Regions from separate parts of the Superficieibacter sp. genome, predicted to be linked through region 1. Evidence: predicted binding sites of a transcription regulator. Region 1 holds the regulator's gene; each other region holds the start of a gene.

Region 1 (7,919 bases):
AAAGAAGCTGGCAGAGCAGGCGGCATAAATCAGCACGTTGCCGCAATACGGGCGCGAACGCAACAGGGTCGCAAACGTCAGGGGACTGCGATCTTCAGGCGCTTTTTTCGGGGCGGGTTTCAGACGCAGGGCGGGCAGCATCAGCAGGATCGTAATAACGAAAAGAGTGGCGAAAATCGCCCGCCAGTCAAAATGTACCAGCAGCCAGCTTCCCAGCAGCGGTGCCAGCGCCGGAGAAAGCCCGACCAGCGGCATGATGGTGGCGAAGATACGATTAATTCGTTGGGCCGGATAATAATCGGTGACCATCGCCTGCCAGGTGACCGCCGCCGCGCAGACACCTGCCGCCTGGACAAACCGCAGGATCAGCAGGGTGGTGGCATCCTGAACCCAGAGCATCCCCAGGCAACCGAGCGCAAAAATAGCCAGCCCGCTTAGCAGAACCGGACGCCGGCCGTAACGATCCGACAATGGTCCCCAAATTAACTGGGTCAGTGCGAAGCCTGCCAGAAACAGACTTAAGCTGGCGCTGACCGCAGCGGCTGGAGTATTCAGGTCGCGCTGGATCGCCGCAAACGCCGGTAAATACATGTCGGTGGCCAGAAAACCCAGCACGCTCAGCCCGGCAAGCCAGACCAGAAAACCTTTTCCAGGTTGCATCGTTATTCTCTTATTGATGACAGATGATAGTGCGCCAGAGTGTAGGCAGTGCATTCCGGCTTGTGAAACGCTAATATTTGCGCGGTGACATCAAAAAATTTGCAGGCAGAAAATGTGGTCGGAATATTCCCTCGAAGTGATAGATGCGGTCGCACGCAACGGCAGTTTCAGCGCTGCTGCCCAGGAATTGCATCGTGTGCCTTCTGCGGTCAGCTATACCGTGCGGCAAATGGAGGAATGGCTGGGCGTTAGTCTCTTTGAGCGGCGGCACCGGGATGTGGAATTAACGCCTGCCGGGAGCTGGTTTTTGAAAGAAGGGCGGACTGTTATCAAAAAAATGCAGATCACCCGTCAGCAGTGCCAGCAAATCGCTCACGGCTGGCGCAGTCAGTTGCCGATTGCGGTGGATAATATTGTCCGCCCGGAGCGAACCCGGCAGATGATTGTCGATTTTTACCGTCACTTTCCCGACGTGGAGCTTATTGTCTTCCAGGAAGTGTTTAACGGTGTCTGGGATGCCCTCGCCGACGGGCGGGTGGAGCTGGCCATTGGCGCAACCCAGGCGATCCCGGTCGGCGGGCGCTACGCGTTTCGCGATATGGGAATGCTAAGCTGGCGCTGCGTGGTCGCCCACGATCATCCGCTGGCGAGTCTGCCGGGGCCGCTGAGCGATGATGAGTTGCGCAACTGGCCGTCGCTGGTACGTGAAGACACCTCGCGTTCGCTGCCCAAGCGCATTACCTGGCTACTGGATAATCAGAAACGGGTCGTGGTGCCGGACTGGGGATCGTCGGCAACCTGTATTTCCGCCGGACTGTGCGTGGCGATGGTGCCCGCGCATTTTGCCCGTCCGTGGATTGACAACGGAAAGTGGCGGGCGCTGGAACTTGAAAATCCTTTTCCTGATGCCGCCTGCTGCCTGACCTGGCAGCAAAGCGATATCTCACCTGCGCTGGCGTGGCTGCTGGAGTATCTGGGGGACAGTGAAACGCTGAACCGGGAATGGCTGCGGGAGCCGGACGCTGCGGCTCCCGATGAATAACTTAACGCCGATAGTCCACAAACGGGCCGTCGGCCACCGAGCGACGTTCGACCAGGCGCGGATGCACTTCAATGGACTTCGACTCGACGCGTTTATTAACGATACGATCCAGCAGCATATTAAACGCCGCTTCGCCGAGGGAATCCTTCGGCTGATGGATGGTGGTCAGCGCCGGAGTAAAAAACTCCGCGTTGCGCACGTTATCATAGCCAATGACTGAAATATCCTGCGGCACCCGCAGACCCATTTCATCAGCGGCGCACAGTGCGCCCATGGCCATAATATCACCGCCGCAAAAGACCGCCGTCGGGCGATGGGCCTGATTAAGGATCTGCTGCATCGCGTGGTAGCCGGATTCCGGTTCAAAATCACCCTGCACAATCCACGGCTGCGGAATAGTGATCTGCGCTTCTTCCATCGCCTTCAGGAAACCGCTCAGGCGACCTGCGCCGGTATTGCGCTCCAGGGCGCCGGGGATAATACCGATGTCCCGGTGCCCGCGTTCGATCAGGTAGCGCCCGGCCATGTAGCCGCCTTCAAATGCGTTATCAATGACCGAGTCGGTGAAGTCAGCTTTCGCCTCGCCCCAGTCCATTACCACCATTGGAATATGCCGGTACTCTTCGAGCATGGTCAGCAGGGGAGCCGGATATTCAGAACACATGACCAGCAGGCCATCGACGCGCTTTTGCGCCATCATCGACAGATAGGCCTGCTGTTTTTCAATATCGTTCCAGGCGTTACCGAGGATCAGGGTATAGCCTTTCTGGAAACAGCTTTTCTCGACCGCCTCAATAATTTCCGCAAAATAGGCGGCTTCGCTGCTGGTCGCCAGCAGGCCAATTGATTTAGTGTGGTTGACCTTCAGACTGCGGGCAACCGCACTCGGGGAATAGTGAAGTTCTTTTATCGCCGCCCATACCGCCTCACGAGTGTCTTCCGCTACAAAACGCGTTTTGTTAATAACATGTGATACGGTTGTAGTGGAAACGTTTGCGCGCTTCGCGACATCTTTAATTGTTGCCATTAAAATCTTACTCCAGACCCGATTACTGAACGCCTGCAAATAAAGGTAAACGTTTGCCTGCACACACCCCTGGCGCAAAATGTGATGATTGCAACAGGCCGGGAAAACGACACAGAACGTCAGGTGGGGGTCAATGGCTGGTACGCTTATAATTAAGCGTGGAATTTTGGCCGATTCTGAGCAAAAGGGAAAGCGAAAAAATGGCGATCAATCTAAATCAGGCAAGATTTTCACCGTCAGGTGTGTAAAAATGAACAAGCTCACTTTTCACAGGGTAATAACAAGGAGTAAAAATTGATGAGTACCGATCTTAAGTTTTCTCTGGTAACGACGATTATTGTTCTGGGTCTGATTGTTGCCAGCGGTCTGGTTGCTGCGCTGCATTGATTTTCCGGGGGAGGGCCACCTCCCTCGCTGATTGTTCTCTTTTCCGCAATACTCTTTTGCCATTTATGTAACTTCTGTTTTTTTGTGATTAATGTCATGCTTTTGACATCTTTTCGTCGTGCCGTTATTTCGACGGCTGAAACGGAGTCTGTGAATGAAAGTGAATTACCCCTTGCTGGCGCTCGCAATTGGGGCGTTTGGTATTGGCACCACCGAGTTTTCTCCGATGGGATTGCTGCCGACCATCGCCGAGGGCGTGGGCGTCTCTATACCTACCGCCGGAATGTTGATCAGCGCCTATGCCGTTGGCGTGATGGTGGGCGCGCCGGTGATGACGTTATTATTGTCACACCGAGCGCGGCGTAATGCGCTGATCTTCCTGATGGCCATCTTTACCCTCGGCAACGTGCTTTCTGCCATCGCGCCTGATTACACGACCCTGATGCTGTCGCGTATAGTCACCAGCCTTAACCACGGGGCGTTTTTTGGCCTTGGATCGGTGGTGGCGGCGAGCGTGGTGCCGAAGCATAAACAGGCCAGCGCGGTAGCGACCATGTTTATGGGGCTAACGATTGCCAATATTGGTGGCGTTCCGGCGGCGACGTGGCTGGGTGAAACCATCGGCTGGCGGATGTCATTTCTGGCGACGGCCGGATTAGGGGTGATCGCGATGCTCAGCCTGTGGTTCTCGCTGCCGAAAGGTGGGGCAGGCGAGCGGCCAAATGTGCGTCAGGAACTGTCAGTGCTGGTGCGCCCGCAGGTATTAAGCGCGCTGTTGACCACGGTGCTCGGCGCGGGCGCGATGTTTACGCTTTATACTTACATTGCGCCGGTACTGCACAGCATCGCCGACGCCACGCCCGCGTTTATTACCGTCATGCTGGTGCTGGTGGGAACGGGGTTTTCCATCGGCAATTATCTGGGGGGCAAATTTGCCGACCGCTCGGTGAGCGCAACGCTGAAAGGATTTTTGCTGTTGCTAATCGCGATTATGCTGGCGATCCCGTTGCTGGCGCGTAACGAATTCGGCGCGGCCGTCAGTATGCTGGTATGGGGCGCGGCAACCTTTGCCGTGGTTCCGCCCTTACAAATGCGGGTTATGCGGGTTGCCAGCGAAGCGCCGGGGCTGTCGTCATCGGTTAATATTGGCGCGTTCAACCTCGGTAATGCGCTGGGTGCAGTGGCCGGTGGGGCAGTCATTTCTGGTGGGTTGGGTTACGGCTTTGTCCCGGTGATGGGGGCGATTATTGCCGGTCTGGCCCTGCTGGTGGTGTTCTTCTCCGGCCGTCAGTCAGAGCGTGAAGCCTGCGCCAGTCGCTGATTACGCTCAGGCGCAGAAGGCGAAAACCTTCTGCGCCTGCCGGTTACGCCGCCAGATTCTGCGCGACGAAATCCCAGTTCACCAGCGCCCAGAAATGCTCCAGATAAACCGGGCGGGCATTGCGGTAATCAATGTAGTAGGCATGTTCCCAGACGTCCACGGTCAGTAACGGCGTGTCTGTGCTGGTCAACGGCGAACCGGCATTGGAGGTGGAAACGATAGCCAGGCTGCCGTCCGCTTTTTTCACCAGCCACGTCCAGCCCGCGCCAAAATTTTTAACTGCCGCCTCGGTAAACTGCTTTTTGAATTCGCTCACGCTGCCAAACGCTGCGTTAAGCGCGCTTGCCAGTTCTGCGCCAGGCTCGCCACCCGCGTTTGGTGCCAGGCAGTGCCAGTAGAACGTATGATTCCACACCTGGGCCGCGTTATTGAACACGCCGCCTTCCGCGCCGCAAACAATCTGCTCCAGCGTTTTGTTTTCCCACTCAGTGCCTTTGATGAGGTTATTGAGGTTGGTCACATAGGCCTGATGATGTTTGCCGTAATGATATTCCAGCGTCTCGGCAGAAATATGCGGTTCCAGCGCCTCTTTTGCATACGGTAATGCAGGTAATTCAAACGACATTGCATGACTCCCTTTTTATTTTGTTAACTTAATATCCACATATTAAGTATGGGTATATTAACAAAATAAAGCAGGAGGCAGAAGAGGGAAACCCTGCTGCGTTGGCAGCAGGGTTTTGATTAGCGGATATTTTTCGCTGTCATCACCCGGCGCGCGCCGACGTAATGACGAACCCAGTAGTCTTCGGTCAGCGAGGAGATTTGAATATCCTGACCGCTACGCGGTGACTGAATGAATTTGCCGTTACCCACGTACACGCCGACGTGATCGGCGGTGCCGCGTCCCTGGGTGCGGAAGAAAACTAAATCGCCGCTTTCCAGGCTGGTGCGCTCGACCGGAGCCGCATCACGCAGGTGATACATTTCATTGGCCGTGCGCGGGATGGGAATCTTTACCAAATCTTTATAGGCGTAGTAAACCAGACCGCTGCAATCAAAACCGGTGCGTGGAGAAGAACCGCCCCAGTGATAAGGTTTGCCAATCTGATTCATTAATTTCGACATGGCCGTTTTCTGCGCTTTTTGCATTCGGACCTTGTGAACTTCGCTTAATGCCAGCGGTTTGGCTGACGCATTCAGGCATTTCTTTTTATAGCCTTTGCGCACCGTACATTTTCCCGTCACGTTGACTGCGGCGGTTTTGGTTAATCGGGTTTTAGAGCGGCTGGTTTTACTGGCGGTGAGGGTGGTTTTACTTTTAGTTTTACTTTTGCTGCTGCTTTTACTGGTTTTTGTCGCTGGCTTACTGGTTGATTTGCTGGATTTTTTAGCGGAGGCCGTTTTCGTGTTTTTTGCCCCGGACGTCTTTGCCAGATGCGTTTTCTGCACGGCAGACGCTCTCGACTGTTCCGATGATAAGGCGAGTGGCGAAAAAGTGAGCGATGTAAACAGTAAAGCACAGAGCGTGATCGAAACTTTATTTATCCGCGCCACTGAGCATTCCCCTGATTCGGGCAGGCAAAGTAAGATGCCTGCGGGTGATGACAAAAATCCTGACGATTCTAATGCATAAAAAGCCTGAAAGTTAATAGTCTTTTTGCATCTAAAATAGCGATTCGTTAACGGGCGCAAAAAAAATCGTCATTTTGGCGGCTAAACGCTCACAGAGTGCGCGATAAATTTCTTTTATGAACAGGAAAAGCGTATTACCAGGGTGTCCTGGTGGCTAAGTCGATAAAATAATAGCGCGTGAATAAAATGTTATTTTCTGTCGCGGGCATGAAACGCTACAATGGAAGACTACTGCCGTAAAAGAAGTTTGAGGAAGCATGACAATGAGTACAACAATCGAAAAAATTCAGCGTCAAATCGCTGAAAATCCAATCCTGCTATACATGAAAGGCTCCCCGAAATTACCGAGCTGCGGTTTTTCCGCGCAGGCTGTTCAGGCACTTTCTGCCTGCGGCGAGCGTTTTGCCTACGTTGATATTCTGCAAAACCCGGACATTCGCGCCGAGCTGCCGCAGTATGCAAACTGGCCGACTTTCCCGCAGCTGTGGGTGGATGGCGAACTGGTTGGCGGCTGCGATATCATCATCGAAATGTATCAGCGCGGTGAACTTCAGTCGCTGATCAAAGAGACTGCGGCGAAGTACCCGGCCGAAGGCTCTCAGGCGCAGTAAGCCGCCACGGTAAAAAGCGACCCAACCGGGTCGCTTTTTTGATCATACCGGTTCCGGGGCCGTCGGTAGCGGCCAGCCGCCCAGCCGTTTCCAGCGGTTGACGATCTCGCAAAACAACAGCGCCGTTTGCTCGGTATCATAGAGTGCGGAGTGCGCCTGACTACTGTCAAAATTCAGTCCCGCCGCCGCACAGGCTTTCGACAAAACGGTTTGCCCCAACGCCAGTCCGCTTAGCGACGCGGTGTCAAAGGTCACAAACGGATGAAAGGGATTGCGCTTCAGCGACGCGCGTTCGGCTGCCGCCATCATAAAGCTGTGATCGAAAGTGGCATTGTGCGCCACCATAATCGCCCGGTTACAGCCCTGATCTTTAATTCCCTTGCGCACCGCTTTGAAAATGGCGTGCAGAGCGTCATATTCGCTGACCGCGCCACGCAGCGGATTACTGGGGTCGATACCGTTAAACGCCAGCGCTTCCGGCTGCAGATTTGCCCCTTCGAAAGGCTCTACGTGGAAATGCAGGGTAGTGTCCGGCATCAGCCAGCCTTGTTCGTCCATTTTCAGGGTAATGGCGGCGACTTCAAGCAGCGCATCGGTTCTGGCATTAAAACCTGCGGTCTCAACATCAATGACGACAGGGTAAAAACCACGAAAACGGTCGCACAGACCAGTCAGGTGAGCGTTATCGGACATCAGTATCTCTTATGCGAAAAAAGTAGCGCGCATTATGGCAAATTTTGCCTGGCGTTGCAGTAGCAGAAAGGAGAAAAGGGCGGGCCAGAACAGGCCCACCTGGGATTATGCGCCGAGACCTTTACCGGCATCTTTGGCTTCAATCAGCTCAATTTTGTAGCCATCAGGATCTTCAACGAAGGCAATCACCGTGGTGCCGCCTTTAACCGGACCGGCTTCACGCGTCACGTTGCCCCCGTTCTGGCGAATTTTTTCGCAGGCTTCGGCGGCATTATCCACGCTGAGCGCGATATGACCGTAAGCGGTTCCCAGATCGTAACGATCGGTGCCCCAGTTATAGGTCAGTTCGATGACCGCTTCTTCACTCTCAGGACCGTAGCCAACAAAAGCGAGAGAGTATTTGTATTCCGGGTTTTCACTGGTACGCAGCAGTGACATGCCCAGCACTTTTGTATAGAAATCGATGGAACGTTGCAGGTCGCCAACGCGCAGCATGGTATGAAGTAAGCGCATCTTATCCTCTCAAATTAAATGATTATCCTG
Region 2 (7,919 bases), on a different contig from region 1:
GCGCGGCCGCCGACGAGACGTTAACAATCGCCCCGCCCTGCCCGCCGTGCCGGTGCGACATCCGCTTTACCGCCTCCCGGCAGCAGAGAAAATACCCGGTCACATTAGTCGACAGCACCTGATTAATCCGCGTTGCCGTCAGATCCTCAATGCGGCTTTGCGCGAACAGAATACCCGCGTTGTTCACCAGCGCGGTCAGCGGCCCGGCTTCACGGTCAATGGCCGCAAACATCGCCATCACCTGCTCTTCATCGCTGATGTCGGCGCGCACCGCAAACGCCTTGCCACCGTCCTGCTCAATCCCGGCGACGACCGCCAGCGCCGCCTCGGTATTGTGCTGATAATTTACTGCCACGGTGTAGCCTTCATGCGCGAGTTGCCGCGCGGTAGCCCTGCCAATTCCCCGGCTTGCGCCAGTAACCAGTGCGATAGCCAATGTATTTTCTCCCCAAAAAAAAGCCGGGCAGCGCTAACGCTTACCCGGCTGGTTTCATCATCAGTGCGTTAATTACTGATAATCGCTTAGCGGCACGCAGGAGCAGAACAAATTACGGTCACCCCATACGTCATCCAGACGTTTCACGGTCGGCCAGTATTTGTTGACCGATCCCGCCGGGAATACCGCCTCTTCACGACTATAGCCGTGGTTCCACTCCGCGACCAGTTCGTGCTGAGTATGCGGCGCGTTGACCAGCGGGTTATCGTCCAGCGTCCACTCGCCGTTTTGTACGCGGTCAATTTCCGCACGGATAGAGAGCATCGCGTCGATAAAGCGATCCAGCTCCATCTGGCTTTCCGATTCGGTCGGTTCCACCATCAGCGTACCTGCCACCGGGAAAGACATGGTTGGCGCATGGAAACCGTAGTCGATCAGGCGCTTGGCAATATCCAGCTCGCTGATACCGGTCGCCTCTTTCAGCGGGCGAATGTCGAGAATACATTCGTGCGCCACGCGACCATCGCGCCCGGTATACAGCACCGGGTACGCGTCTTTCAGGCGACTGGCGATGTAATTAGCGTTGAGGATTGCGACCTGACTGGCCTGCTTCAGCCCTTCCGCGCCCATCATGCGGATGTACATCCAGCTAATCGGCAGAATGGACGCGCTGCCGAACGGGGCCGCAGAAACTGCACCCTGACGGGTGAGCATCCCTTCGATTTGCACCACGCTGTGGCCCGGTACAAACGGGGCCAGATGCGCTTTGACGCCAATCGGCCCCATGCCCGGCCCGCCGCCGCCGTGCGGAATGCAGAAGGTTTTATGCAGGTTAAGGTGCGAGACGTCCGCACCGATAAAGCCCGGCGAGGTGATACCGACCTGGGCGTTCATATTAGCCCCGTCGAGATACACCTGACCGCCGAACTGATGCACAATCTCGCACACTTCGCGGATGGTTTCTTCGTACACACCGTGGGTGGACGGATAGGTCACCATGATGCAGGAAAGATTAGCGCTCGACTGCTCCGCCTTAGCGCGCAGATCGTTTAAATCGATGTTGCCGTTTTTATCGCAGGCCACCACGACGACCTGCATACCCGCCATCTGCGCCGAGGCCGGGTTGGTGCCGTGCGCGGAGCTGGGGATCAGGCAGATGTCACGGTGCCCTTCGTTGCGGCTTTCATGATAATGACGGATCGCCAGCAGGCCCGCATATTCGCCCTGCGCGCCGGAGTTGGGCTGCATACACAGCGCATCGTAGCCGGTCAGCTTCACCAGCCAGTCCGCAAGCTGATTGATCATCTGATGGTAACCTTCAGCCTGCTCTGCCGGGCAGAACGGGTGCAGTTCGGCAAATTCCGGCCAGGTGATGGGGATCATCTCCGCAGCCGCATTCAGCTTCATGGTGCAGGAGCCGAGCGGGATCATCGCCTGATTCAGCGCCAGATCTTTGCGCTCAAGCGAATGCATGTAACGCATCATCTCGGTTTCACTGTGATAGCGGTTGAAAACCGGATGCGTGAGGATCGCGTCGTCGCGCAGCATAGCTGGCGCAAGAGAGCGGCTGTCGTGCGCCACGTCTTTATCCAGCGCGTCAATATCCAGCCCGTGGTCGTCACCCACAATCACCGCAAACAGCGTCTGCACCTGCTCGCGGGTGGTGGTTTCATCAAGCGTGATACCGACCGCGTTGTGAATGTCGCTGCGCAGGTTGATTTCAGCAGTCTGGGCGCGCGCCAGCACGGCGGCTTTATCCGCTACCTCAACGCACAGGGTGTCGAAGTAGTGAGCGTGGCGCAGCTTCAGCCCTTTTTGTTGCAGGCCCGTCGCCAGGATATCGGTCAGACGATGGATGCGATCGGCAATCCGCTTCAGACCTGCCGGACCGTGATACACCGCGTACAGGCTGGCGATGTTAGCCAGCAGCACCTGCGAGGTACAAATGTTGGAGTTGGCTTTCTCGCGGCGGATATGCTGCTCACGAGTCTGCATCGCCATGCGCAGCGCGGTGTTGCCCGCCGCATCTTTTGAGACGCCGATAATGCGCCCCGGCATGGAACGTTTAAATTCATCTTTCGCCGCAAAGAAGGCCGCGTGCGGGCCGCCGTAGCCCATCGGTACGCCGAAGCGCTGCGCGGAGCCAAAAGCGATATCCGCGCCCTGCTTGCCCGGCGAGGTCAGCAGCACCAGCGCCATAAAATCAGCCGCCACGCTAACCACGATTTTGCGCGCTTTCAGCTCGGCAATCAGCGGGCTGTAATCATGGACTTCACCCGTTGTCCCGACCTGCTGAAGCAGCACGCCAAACAGATCCTGGTGATCGAGCGCTTTCTCTGCATCATCAACAATCACGTCAAAACCAAAGGTTTCAGCACGGGTACGCACCACGTCCAGCGTTTGCGGATGCACATCGGCGGCGACGAAAAAGCGGTTGGCGTTTTTCAGTTTGCTGATGCGTTTTGCCATCGCCATCGCTTCTGCGGCGGCGGTCGCTTCGTCCAGCAATGAGGCGGAGGCCATCTCCAGCCCGGTCAGATCCAGCGTCACCTGCTGGAAATTGAGCAGCGCTTCAAGACGCCCCTGGGAGACTTCCGGCTGGTACGGCGTATAGGCGGTGTACCAGCCCGGATTTTCCAGCATATTACGCAGGATCACCGGCGGCAGATGTACGGCGGCGTAGCCCATGCCGATGAAAGAGGTAAAGCGCTTGTTGCGGCTGGCAATGGCCTTCAGTTCTGCCAGCGCGGTATATTCCGTTGCCGCCTCGCCCACCTGCGGCGGAGTGGCAAGCTGGATATCCTGCGGGACAATCTGGCCGGTCAGGGCGTTCAGCGATTCTGCGCCGACGGTTTGCAGCATTGCCTGCTGCTGTTGAGCATCCGGCCCGATGTGGCGTTCAATAAATGCGCCGCTATTTTCAAGCTGACTTAACGTCTGTGTCATGAGCGAGGGTTCCTGAAACGTGCTGTGAATGTCAATCAGGGCAAGGAAAAGCGATTTTCCTCGCCCCAGCCTTCTCCCGGCAGGAGAAGGAGAACTGAGGCGTCCCTCTCCGGCAGAGAGAGGGACCGGCACCGATTACTCGTCTTCCAGCAGTGCCTGGTAAGCGGTGGCGTCCAGCAGTGCGTCGATTTCGGCTTCGTCGCTGGCGCGAATTTTGAAGATCCAGCCGCCCGCGTAAGGCTCGCTGTTAACCAGTTCCGGGGAATCCCCCAGCGCCTCGTTGACCGCCACGATTTCACCGCTGATGGGCGCGTAAATATCGGACGCTGCCTTCACCGATTCCGCTACCGCACAGTCGTCGCCCGCGCTAACGGTCACACCAGGCTCCGGCAGATCGACAAACACCATGTCGCCCAGCAGTTCCTGCGCGTGCTCGGTGATGCCGACGGTATAAGAGCCGTCAGTTTCTTTGCGCAGCCACTCGTGTTCTTTACTGTATTTCAGTTCAGCAGGGATATTGCTCATCGCTCATTCTCCAGAAAAGTACATTACGCAACGGCTTTGCCATTACGCACAAAAACGGGTTTGGTCACTTTCACCGGCATTTCACGGTTGCGGATCTGCACGATAGCCGTGTCGCCAATGCCAGCCGGAACGCGGGCCAGCGCGATGCTGTAGCCAAGCGTCGGCGAAAACGTGCCGCTGGTGATCACGCCTTCCCGTGGATTGCCCTGCGCGTCGGTGAAACGCACCGGCAGTTCGTTACGCAGCACGCCTTTTTCGGTCATCACCAGACCAACCAGCGTTTCGGTGCCTTTCGCACGCTGGGATTCCAGCGCTTCCCGGCCAATAAAATCACGGTCGGCAGGCTCCCAGGCAATCGTCCAGCCCATGTTGGCCGCCAGCGGGGAAATGCCTTCGTCCATTTCCTGACCGTACAGGTTCATGCCCGCTTCCAGACGCAGCGTATCGCGCGCGCCCAGCCCGCAGGGTTTTACGCCTGCGTCCACCAGCGCTTGCCAGAACGCCGCCGCCTGTTCATTCGGCAGCGCGATCTCATAACCGGCTTCGCCGGTATACCCGGTGGTCGCAATAAACAAATCGCCAGCCTGAACGCCAAAAAAAGGCTTCATTCCGGCAACGGCCTGACGCTGCTGTTCATTAAAGAGGGTGGCGGCTTTCGCCTGGGCATTCGGTCCCTGCACCGCTATCAGCGACAGATCATCACGCACGGTCAGGTCAATGGCATACGATTCAGCGTGCTGGGTGATCCAGGCGAGGTCTTTTTCACGGGTTGCGGAGTTAACGACGAGGCGGAAGAAATCTTCGGTAAAGAAATAGACGATCAGATCGTCAATCACGCCGCCGGAAGCGTTGAGCATCCCGGAGTAAAGCGCCTTGCCGGGTTTGGTGAGCTTCGCCACGTCGTTCGCCAGCAAATAACGCAGGAACTCGCGGGTGCGGCTGCCGCGCAAATCAACGATGGTCATGTGCGACACATCAAACATGCCCGCATCGGTGCGCACCGCGTGGTGCTCATCAATCTGTGAGCCGTAATGCAGCGGCATCATCCAGCCGTGGAAATCCACCATGCGCGCGCCACACTGGGTGTGCTGTTCATACAACGGAGTCTGTTGAGTCATCTTTTCCTCGTTGAATATGCCGGGCTGTCATCCGTTTTACGCCCGCAAAACGGCAGCGACGCAAACGTTATCTTTGGCCTGAACTTATCATTGAAACCGCAGGTTAACCATAAGCTAAAGAAGGTCATCACATTAGCTTATGACGATAATGCACTAAAGAGACTACAGAATTTTTGACTGCCAAAATGGGATTCAACAAACAGAAAATAAAGTTTGGCCTCTTCATTTTGCTGAATAGTGATATTTAAGAGGGAAAAAGCGGTGGAATTTCCGCAGTCCAAAATGGAAAAGATTAAAAAATCTAATGCGAAAAAAGGAGTGAAATTAGAATTTTTCAAACGAGGAAAAGATCCCGGCGCAGAGGCCGGGAGCAGAAGTGTGACGCAGTTAACGTAACCAGTCAGGGAGATCGTTCAGCCCCATCGCCTGGCGAATGAGCTGGGGCTTAACCCCCGGGAGCGTGTCCGCCATTTTCAGGCCGATATCGCGCAATAGTTTTTTCGCCGGGTTGTGTCCGGCAAAGAGTTCGCGAAAACCCTGCATTCCCGCCAGCATCAGCGCAGCGCTGTGCTTACGGCTGCGCTCAAAGCGACGCAGATACATATGCTGCCCGATATCTTTGCCCTGCAGGCTGAGACGGCGCAGTTCGTTAATCAGTTCAGCCGCATCCATAAAGCCGAGATTCACGCCCTGCCCGGCCAGCGGATGGATGGTGTGCGCCGCATCGCCGACCAGCGCCAGCCGGTGAGCGGCAAACTGCCGTGCGTAGCGCCCGGTCAGCGGATAAACCTGACGCTCGCTTTCTACCTGGCACAGGCCAAGCCGGTTATCAAAGGCCACCGTCAGCGCCTGGTTAAATTCCGCTTCGTCCGCCTGCTGCATTCGCGCGGCGTCATCCGGGGCAAGCGACCAGACAATTGAACATAAATGCGGATCGCTTAGCGGCAGGAAAGCCAGAATGCCTTCTCCGTGGAATACCTGACGCGCCACGCCCTGATGCGGCTCGGTGGTGCGGATAGTCGCCACCAGCGCGTGATGGTTATAGTCCCAGAACGTCAGCGGAATGTCGGCTTTGTCGCGCAGCCAGGAATTCGCGCCGTCCGCGCCGACCACCAGCCGCGCGGTCATCATCGTGCCGTCTTTCAGGCTGATAAATACTTCGTTTTCACCCCACGCCACCTGCTGCACTTCCGCCGGGGCGATCAGCGTAACGTCCTGACACTGCTGCGCCTTTTGCCACAGCGCGGCGTGAATGACGTCGTTTTCAACGATGTGACCGAGATGAGTGTGCCCCATGCTGCGGTCATCAAAACGGATGTGCCCAAAACTGTCTTTTTCCCAGACTTCCATCCCGTGATAGCAACTGGCGCGATGCGCAGTAATGGAGGACCAGACGCCAAGGTGCGAGAGCAGCTTTTCGCTGGCGGCGTTAATCGCCGAGACGCGCAGCGCATAAGGGGCATCTGCCGCCGGTGGCTGTACCGTTTTTTGCTCCAGTACCGCCACGCGCAGACCGCTGCCCTGCAGACCACAGGCAATCGCCAGCCCGACCATCCCACCGCCGACAATCGCTACGTCAACATTTTGCACTGTTTCACTCCTGAAGCCTGATCCGGCCATAATGGTTGCAGCCCGTGGACTGAAAAAAAGTTAGCCTAGCGTTCCACCCAGCCCAGCGTGCGCCGGGCCAGCGCGTCGCGAACGGGCGTTATGAATTCCATCGCCATCAGCCCCGCATTGCGTCCGGCGACCAGCGGCGACCAGCGGTTAGCGAACAGATGCACCAGCCCGTCAGTGACGCCAATCGTCGCGGTTTTATCGGCTATCCGGCGTTCGCGATAGCGGCTGAGAACCGCATAATCGCCCGGATCGCCCGCCGCCACATCCGCCAGCGTTTCCGCAAGGCTGATGGCATCACGCAGGCCAAGGTTAAATCCCTGTCCGGCAATCGGATGCAGAGTCTGGGCCGCGTTGCCGACCAGCACCAGCCGGTGAGAGATAGCGCGCGAGGCGGTGTTAAGCGCCAGCGGATACGCCGCACGCTGCCCGGCGTGGGTAATGCGCCCCAGCCGCCAGCCAAAGGCGCGCTGGAGTTCATCGCAAAAACGCGCGTCTGACCAGCCCAGCACCGCTTCACGCCGCTCGAGCGGATGGCACCACACCAGCGAATTGCGGCCACCGGACATCGGCAGCATCGCCAGCGGCCCGTGCGGCGTGAAGCGCTCAAACGCGCGCCCCTGATGCGCTACGGCGGTGGTGACGTTGGCTATGACCGCCAGCTGCTGATACGGCTCCTGCTGCCACTGCACGCCGCAGCGTTCGCCCAGCGGGGAGCGGGAACCGTCGGCGGCGACCAGTAGCTGACCTTGCAGCGTTTCGCCGCTGTCGAGCGTGACGCTGACGTCATTCTCACTGCGGGTGAAACTGACTACGCTTGCCGGACAGTGTAGCGTGATGCCGGGCGCTTTGCGCAGCAGGGCAAATAAACGCTGGCCGACGTCGTGCAGTTCGACAACCTGACCGAGCGCCGGGATCGCGTAATCTCTGGCCTCCAACATCACCGCTCCGGCGTGCCCGCGATCGCTGATATGAACCGTTTTAATGGCGGTGGCGCAGTCGGCAATCGCCTGCCAGACGCCAATGCGCGCCAGTTGCTGACAGGTGCCCGCCGCCAGTGCAATCGCCCGCGCGTCGAAGCCGGGGTGAGCGACCGTGGCAGGTGCCACGGCTTCAACCAGATGAACCGGCAGCGCGCCCTGCGTCAGATGAGATATTGCCAGCGCCAGCGTTGCGCCGGTCATCCCGCCGCCTGTAATAATCACGCTCATTGCTGGCGCGCCGCCGCCATCAGCGCCTCAATCTCATCGGCTTTTTTCACCACGCTGGCAGTGAGA
Region 3 (7,919 bases), on a different contig from region 1:
CTGTCGCGCCAGCGCTTGCTGTATGCCATCGGTGCGTTCTTCCTGTCGCATCTGCTTTACACTATTTACTTTGCCAGCCAGATGACGCTTTCCTTCTTCTGGCCGCTGCCGTTGGTGCTGCTGGTGATTGGCGCACTGCTGATCGCTACCGTCTGGACGCGGCTGGAGGAGCTACGCCTGCCGGTGTGCACTTTTATTGCGATGACGCTGGTGATGGTCTGGCTGGCCGGTGAACTGTGGTTCTTCCGCCCGACCGATAACGCGCTTTCCGCCTTTGTTGGTGCAGCGCTGTTGCTCATCAGCAACGTGGTCTGGCTGGGCAGTCATTATCGCCGCCGTTTTCGCGCCGACAGCGCCATTGCTGCCGCCTGTTACTTTGCCGGGCACTTCCTGATCGTCCGCTCGCTTTATCTCTGATTTTTGCTTGACTCTGGAGTCGACTCCAGAGTGTATGCTGCGGGTAATGAGAAAATTATCATTACCCGGAGAGTACAATGTCGACTCCAGATACCGACGGCAAAAAGGTCCCGCAGTTCGCTAAATTTACCTTCACGCCAGCAAAGCCTGAATGCACCGATTGCTGTGCTGATGGGTCGGTTGCGCCCGCAGAAACATTAACGGACGCGCGCTATCGCTGGACGGTGGAAGGCATGGACTGCGCTGCCTGCGCCCGCAAGGTGGAAAACGCCGTGCGTCAGGTTCCGGGCGTCAGCCAGGTGCAGGTGCTGTTTACCACCGAAAAGCTCGCCGTCAATGCCGCGACCGATGTCAGCCAGCAAGTCGAGCAGGCGGTGAAAAACGCGGGCTATTCGCTGCGCAGTGAAAGCGCCCCGCCGCCTGCCACCTCGCGCCTGCGCGAGAATTTGCCCCTGATAGTGCTGATCCTGATGATGGCGGCAAGCTGGGGACTGGAGCAGTTTAACCATCCGGCAGGCCAGTTCGCCTTTATCCTCACCACCCTGGTGGGGCTGTACCCCATTCTGCGCCAGGCGCTGCGGCTGATTAACAGCGGGAGCTGGTTCGCCATCGAAACCCTGATGAGCGTGGCGGCCCTCGGCGCGCTGTTTATTGGCGCGACGGCAGAAGCGGCGATGGTGCTGCTGCTGTTCCTGATCGGCGAACGTCTTGAAGGCTGGGCCGCCAGTCGCGCCCGCCAGGGCGTCAGCGCGCTCATCGCGCTTCAGCCGGAAACCGCCGTGCGCCTGCGTGACGGCCAGCGGGAAACGGTCGCCCAGCGCGATCTGCGCCCCGGCGATGTGATTGAAGTGGCTGCCGGAGGACGCCTGCCCGCCGATGGTCAACTCCTTACGCCGTTTGCCAGCTTTGATGAAAGCGCGTTGACCGGGGAATCCGTGCCGGTCGAGCGCAGCGCGGGAGAGAGCGTCGCGGCGGGCGCGACCAGCGTTGACCGCCTGGTCCAGCTCACCGTCGTTTCGCAGCCCGGCGATAGCGCGATTGATCGCATCCTGCGCCTGATCGAAGAGGCGGAAGAGCGCCGCGCGCCGATTGAGCGTTTTATCGACCGCTTCAGCCGTATTTATACGCCAGCGATTATGGCCGTGGCGCTGCTGGTGGCGGTCCTGCCGCCGCTGCTGTTTGCCGCCCCGTGGCTGCCGTGGATCTATAAAGGGCTGACCCTGCTGCTGATTGGCTGCCCGTGCGCGCTGGTGATTTCCACGCCTGCCGCAATTACTTCCGGGCTGGCCGCTGCCGCCCGGCGCGGCGCGCTGATTAAAGGTGGCGCGGCGCTGGAGCAGCTGGGGCGCATCCGCCACATTGCGTTTGATAAGACCGGCACGCTGACCGTCGGCAAACCGCAGGTGACGGGCATTTACCCGCGCGGCGTGAGCGAAGAGGAACTGTTGACCTTCGCCGCCGCCGTCGAGCTGGGTTCGACGCATCCGCTGGCGCAGGCCATCGTGCGTGAAGCGCAGGCGCGTCATCTTACCCTGCCGCAAGCCAGCGGTCAGCGTACCCTGACCGGAACCGGCATTGAAGCCGAAGTGGCGGGCAAAACCCTGCGTCTGTGCGCGGCCGGGAAATCGACTGAAGAAACGGTGAAAGAGCAGGTCCATGCCCTTGAGCAGGCTGGGAAAACGGTGGTGATGCTGGCAGAGAACGGCGTTGCGCTGGGCCTGATCGCCCTGCGTGACACCCTGCGCAAAGACGCGCGGGAAGCGGTAGACGCGCTGCATCAACTTGGCGTGCAGGGCATCATTCTGACCGGCGATAATCCGCGCGCGGCGGCGGCGATTGCCGGTGAGCTGGGGCTGGAGTTCAAAGCGGAACTGCTGCCCGCCGACAAAGTCCGGGCGGTGAGTGAAATGAATCAGCACGCACCGCTGGCAATGGTCGGCGACGGCATCAACGATGCGCCTGCGATGAAAGCCGCAACGATCGGCATTGCAATGGGTAGCGGAACTGACGTGGCGCTGGAAACCGCCGACGCCGCACTGACCCACAACCGGCTGACCGGTCTGGCGGAAATGATCCGCCTCGCCCGCGCTACCCACGCTAACATCCGCCAGAATATTGCCATCGCGCTGGGGCTGAAAGGGATATTTCTGCTTACCACGCTGTTTGGCATTACCGGCCTGTGGCTGGCAGTGCTGGCGGATACCGGCGCGACGGTGCTGGTGACGGCGAACGCGCTACGCCTGCTGCGCAAAGGTAATTAAGCGGGATCAGTGATTTTTACGCAGCAAATACTGGTACGGCAGCGTATCCGTTTGCTGCGCCACCAGCTCGTGCTCCATAAAACGGCAGAAGCCGGGGATATCGCGGGTGGTGGCCGGATCGTCGGCGACGATAGCCAGCGTTTCGCCGACCTGCATGGTGCGCACGGTTTTACGCACCATCATCACCGGTTCCGGGCAGCGAAGGCCCAGCGCATCAAGAACGTGGTCGGCGGTTGAGAACGAATCGGTCATGGTTATCTCGTGTGATCAAAAACGGCGTTAGTTTACGCCGCCTTTTTTGTGACGCAAGTCAGGTTAACGATTGCGTGAAAAACAACCATTGCAAAGCATCACCAAAGCAGTATCATGCGGCGGTTTCATTGGGTTCCCTCACCCCAACCACTAAAAAGGTCACAACATGACGAGTTTTACTTCTGCTCAGCGCATGAAAGCGCTGTTCTGGCTATCGCTGTTTCATCTGCTGGTGATCACCTCCAGCAACTATCTGGTGCAGTTACCGATCTCCATTTTTGGTTTTCATACCACCTGGGGCGCGTTTAGCTTTCCGTTTATTTTCCTCGCCACCGACCTCACCGTCCGTATTTTTGGCGCTCCGCTGGCGCGCAGAATTATTTTCGCGGTGATGATCCCGGCGCTACTGGTCTCCTACGTCATTTCTTCCCTGTTCTATATGGGATCGTGGCAGGGCTTTGGCGCGCTGGCGCATTTCAATCTGTTTGTGGCGCGCATCGCGGCGGCGAGCTTTATGGCCTACGCGCTGGGACAGATCCTTGACGTTCACGTCTTCAACCGCCTGCGGCAAAATCATCGCTGGTGGATGGCACCGGCGGCCTCAACGCTGTTCGGTAACGTCAGCGATACGCTGGCCTTCTTCTTTATCGCCTTCTGGCGTAGTTCCGATCCCTTTATGGCGACCCATTGGGTGGAAATCGCACTGGTGGATTACAGCTTTAAGGTGATCATCAGCCTGCTCTTCTTCCTGCCGATGTACGGCGTGGTGCTGAATATCCTGTTGAAAAGGCTGGCGGATAAATCTGATTTCTCCGCATTGCAGGCGGGTTAAAGGTTCAGCGTTGCGGTTGTGTTAAGATAAGCTCATGAGCCATTCATGGCCGTTTATCGAAAAGGAAGAAGTCAATGCGCAATCTGGTTAAATATGTCGGTATTGGCCTGCTGGTGATGGGGCTTGCGGCCTGTGATAACAGCGACACGACCACGTCCGCTCAGGCAGCGTCTGCGGAAAGTAACGCTACCGGGCAGCCCATCAGCCTGCTGGATGGCAAGGTCACCTTCTCGCTCCCGGCGGATATGACCGACCAGAGCGGCAAGCTGGGAACCCAGGCGAACAACATGCACGTGTATTCTGATGCGACCGGGCAAAAAGCGGTGATTGTTATCTTGGGTGACGACACCACCGAAAGCCTCGACGTGCTGGCGAACCGTCTTCAGGAACAGCAGCGCAACCGCGATCCGCAGTTGCAGGTGGTCTCTAATAAATCGCTGACCGTCAAAGGCCACGATATGCACCAGCTCGACAGTATCATTTCCGCCAAAGGTCAGACCGCCTGGTCTTCCGTGGTGCTCAGCAAAGTGGATAACAAACTGCTGACCCTGCAAGTCACGCTGCCTGCTGATAACCAGCAGAAAGCGCAGACCGCTGCGGAAAATATTATCAATACCGTAGTTATTAAGTAATTATCCGGCCTCCGCTGGCAACACCGGAGGCCGTTTTTTTAATCGCCAGCCCAGCAATAGCGCTACCGCCACCAGCCCCGCCGACGCCAGATAAATGACCGGTACGCCCGCCCAGGTCATCAACAGTCCGGCCAGCGGCCCCGTGATCCCCAGCGATAAATCCATAAACACCGTATAGGTTGCCAGCGCCGATCCCTGATTCTGCTGCGGCACCGCTTTCACCGCCACCACGCCCAGCGCCGGGAAGACCAGCGAGAAGCCCGCGCCGGTCAGCAACGTGCCGATTTTCGCCATCAGCGGCGTATCGGCGATGCCCACCAGCAGCAGGCCGATTATCTCCACCACAAAGCAAATCATCGCCACGTTCAGCCCGCCGAGGCGGTTAATACCGTTGGGAAACAGCAGGCGCGTGCCGACGAACGCGCAGCTAAAGAGGGTCAGCGCAAAGGCCGCGCCGTCCCAGCCTTTGGCGTCATAAAACAGGGTGATGAAGGTGGCGATCACGCCAAAACCGGAGGACGCCAGCGCCAGCGCCATGCCATACAGCCAGACCCGGCCCAGCACCGCGCGAAACGACATCGCTTTCCCGCGCCCGGCTTTCACCGCCGCTCTCGGCAGGGCACACAGCAGCGCCACCAGCGCGACCGCCATAATGATTATCGCCAGCCCGCCCAGTCCTGCCCACTGGTAGCACAGTACGCCCAGCGGCGCACCCATCGCCATCGCGCCATAGGTGACGATGCCGTTCCAGGAAATGACCCGCCCGATATGCAGCGAGCCAACCACGCCCACGCCCCACAGCGTCGAGCCAGTTCCGGCAAAGCTCTGACCAATCCCGAGGATCACGCGCCCCAGGCACAGTAGTATCAGGCTGAATATCGGGGAGCCGCCCGCAAAGGCCGCCAGCAGATAGCAGACGCCGCTCAGAAAACAGCCGCACAGCCCAAAGACGACGATTTTTTTCGGGCCGAGCTGGTCGGCGTAGCGCCCGGCATGGGGACGGCTTAGCAGCGTGGCGAAGTATTGCAGGCTGATGACCAGCCCCGCCCAGAAAGCGCTGAAGCCCATGACGTCATGCACGTAGCCGGGAAGGACCGCCAGCGGCAGCCCGATGGTGAGATAGCTTGCGAAGTTAAAAATAACAACCGACAGGATCCGCAGGTTCAGGCGGAAGCCGCTTAGCTCCGGCCCGGCGACGGGTTCAGGCATAACATTCACCGCATTTTTACAACAATGTTTCATTATTACACGTCAGGACACGAAATGTTGCCGCTGCTTTCAGAATTTCTGCCTCCGGCGTTCCAGCAACAAAGCGCTACACTTAGAGCATTCTTACTGAAGGAACTCTCCATGACTACCCCTACTCCCGATAAAGCGGGTTTGCACATTCTGTTAAAGCTGGCCGCACTGGTTATTATTCTGGCGGGTATTCATGCAGCGGCGGATATTCTGGTCCAGCTCTTGCTGGCGCTCTTTTTTGCTATCGTCCTGAATCCACTGGTCACCTGGTTTATCCGCCGGGGGGTCAAGCGCCCGATCGCCATTACCATTGTAGTGCTGGTGATGATGGTGGTCCTGACCGCGCTGTTAGGCGTGCTGGCGGCGTCGCTGAACGAGTTTGTCGCTCTGCTGCCGAAATACAATAAAGAGCTGACGGCAAAAGTGCTCTACCTGCAACGCCAGGTGCCGCTGCTCCACCTCCATCTCTCCCCGGAAGTGATGCTCCGGCGTATGGATTCCGAAAAGGTAATGGCGTTCGCCACCGCCTTAATGACCCAGCTTTCCGGCGCGATGGCGAGCGTGGTGCTGCTGGTGATGACCGTGGTGTTTATGTTGTTTGAAGTGCGCCACGTGCCTTACAAACTGCGTTTTGCCCTCTCCAATCCACAGATCCACATCGCCGGGCTGCACCGCGCGCTGAAAGGCGTTTCGCATTATCTGGCGCTGAAAACGCTGATCAGCCTGTGGACCGGGGTGATTGTCTGGCTGGGGCTAATGCTGCTGGATATTCAGTTCGCGCTGATGTGGGGCGTGCTGGCCTTCCTGCTGAACTACATTCCCAACATTGGCTCGGTGCTTTCCGCCGTGCCGCCGATGTTTCAGGCGCTACTGTTTAACGGCGTGTATGAATTCGTGATGGTCGGCGCACTGTTCCTGGTGGTGCATATGGTGCTCGGCAATATGGTTGAACCGCGCATGATGGGGCACCGACTGGGGATGTCGACGATGGTGGTGTTCCTGTCGTTGCTGGTCTGGGGCTGGCTGCTCGGCCCGGTGGGGATGCTCCTTTCGGTGCCGTTAACCAGCGTCTGTAAGATCTGGATGGAGACCACCAAAGGCGGCAGCAAACTGGCGATCCTGCTGGGGCCAGGGCGTCCGAAAAGCCGATTGCCGGGATAACGTTTTGTTTTTAGCCCGGTACAACACATAGCGCTTTCTTATAGATACCGGGCATCTATTGATTCAGGACAACGTAAAAGTATGATGAATTACTAAAATCATCACACTTTTTCGATTATCTCATCCTTGAGGCAATAACGTTGTCCAGATTACGTTACGTTCTGCTGGCGGTGATTGCCTGTGCGCCGCTGCTTACGCGTGCCGCAGCACCCACCGAAATTACCACCGCCTGGCCGGTGAACGTCGGGCCGCTTAATCCGCATCTTTACACCCCGAACCAGATGTTCGCCCAAAGCATGGTGTATGAGCCGCTGGTGAAATATCAGGCGGACGGCACGGTAAAACCCTGGCTGGCGACGCGCTGGAGCCATTCGGCGGATGGCAAGGTCTGGACCTTCACCCTGCGCGATGATGTGACCTTCTCCAACGGTGAAGCGTTTGACGCACAGGCAGCGGCGGCGAACTTCCGCGCGGTGCTCGATAACCGCCAGCGCCACGCCTGGCTGGAACTGACCAACCAAATCACCAGCGTTAAAGCCCTCAGCAAAACCGAACTGCAAATCACCCTCAAAAGCGCCTACTACCCGTTCCTCCAGGAGCTGGCCCTGCCGCGCCCGTTCCGTTTTATCGCTCCTTCGCAGTTTAAAAATAATGAGACGATGCTCGGCATTAAAGCGCCGATTGGCACCGGGCCGTGGATGCTGAAGGAGTCGAAGCTGAATCAGTATGACGTGCTGGTGCGCAACGATCGCTACTGGGGCGAGAAGCCGCAGATCCAAAAAATCACCGTCAGGGTGATCCCCGACCCGACGACCCGCGCGGTGGCTTTTGAAACCGGTGATATCGACCTGCTTTACGGCAATGAAGGTTTGTTGCCGCTCGATACCTTCGAACGCTTCAGCCATAACCCGGCATACCGCACCCAGCTTTCGCAGCCGATTGAAACGGTGATGCTGGCGCTGAACTCCGCCAAAGCACCGACTCACGAACTGGCGGTGCGCGAGGCGCTTAACTACGCGGTCAACAAAAAATCGCTGATCGACAACGCGCTTTACGGCACTCAGCAGGTGGCGGATACGCTGTTTTCCCCTTCCGTTCCCTACGCCAATATTGGCCTGAAACCGC

Evidence for each region. Region 1 encodes PurR, which represses purine synthesis genes. Its sites were predicted from a motif close to CANGCAAACGTTTGCNTG; they were not measured.
Region 2: a site for PurR is predicted at 5,083-5,100, ahead of gcvT (glycine cleavage system aminomethyltransferase GcvT). Genes of this name have one in related genera too.
Region 3: a site for PurR is predicted at 2,990-3,007, ahead of tusA (sulfurtransferase TusA). Genes of this name have one in related genera too.

The regions. Positions count from the first base shown of each region.
Region 1 covers NZ_DAMAPU010000001.1:759,367-767,285, reverse strand. The annotation lists gene punC (purine nucleoside transporter PunC) at 1-660, opposite strand, end outside; gene punR (DNA-binding transcriptional activator PunR) at 773-1,702, shown strand; gene purR (HTH-type transcriptional repressor PurR) at 1,704-2,729, opposite strand; gene RT197_RS03900 (YnhF family membrane protein) at 3,027-3,116, shown strand; gene RT197_RS03895 (MFS transporter) at 3,271-4,437, shown strand; gene sodB (superoxide dismutase [Fe]) at 4,481-5,062, opposite strand; gene RT197_RS03885 (C40 family peptidase) at 5,182-5,994, opposite strand; gene RT197_RS03880 (Grx4 family monothiol glutaredoxin) at 6,336-6,683, shown strand; gene rnt (ribonuclease T) at 6,726-7,376, opposite strand; gene gloA (lactoylglutathione lyase) at 7,482-7,889, opposite strand.
Region 2 covers NZ_DAMAPU010000002.1:439,677-447,595, reverse strand. The annotation lists gene RT197_RS06475 (SDR family oxidoreductase) at 1-436, opposite strand, end outside; gene gcvP (aminomethyl-transferring glycine dehydrogenase) at 509-3,382, opposite strand; gene gcvH (glycine cleavage system protein GcvH) at 3,518-3,907, opposite strand; gene gcvT (glycine cleavage system aminomethyltransferase GcvT) at 3,931-5,025, opposite strand; gene ubiI (FAD-dependent 2-octaprenylphenol hydroxylase) at 5,413-6,615, opposite strand; gene ubiH (2-octaprenyl-6-methoxyphenyl hydroxylase) at 6,681-7,853, opposite strand; gene pepP (Xaa-Pro aminopeptidase) at 7,850-7,919, opposite strand, start outside.
Region 3 covers NZ_DAMAPU010000006.1:239,413-247,331, reverse strand. The annotation lists gene RT197_RS14015 (lysoplasmalogenase) at 1-417, shown strand, start outside; gene zntA (Zn(II)/Cd(II)/Pb(II) translocating P-type ATPase ZntA) at 495-2,678, shown strand; gene tusA (sulfurtransferase TusA) at 2,685-2,930, opposite strand; gene RT197_RS14000 (7-cyano-7-deazaguanine/7-aminomethyl-7-deazaguanine transporter) at 3,097-3,762, shown strand; gene RT197_RS13995 (DcrB family lipoprotein) at 3,837-4,394, shown strand; gene RT197_RS13990 (MFS transporter) at 4,395-5,603, opposite strand; gene RT197_RS13985 (AI-2E family transporter) at 5,745-6,794, shown strand; gene nikA (nickel ABC transporter substrate-binding protein) at 6,935-7,919, shown strand, end outside.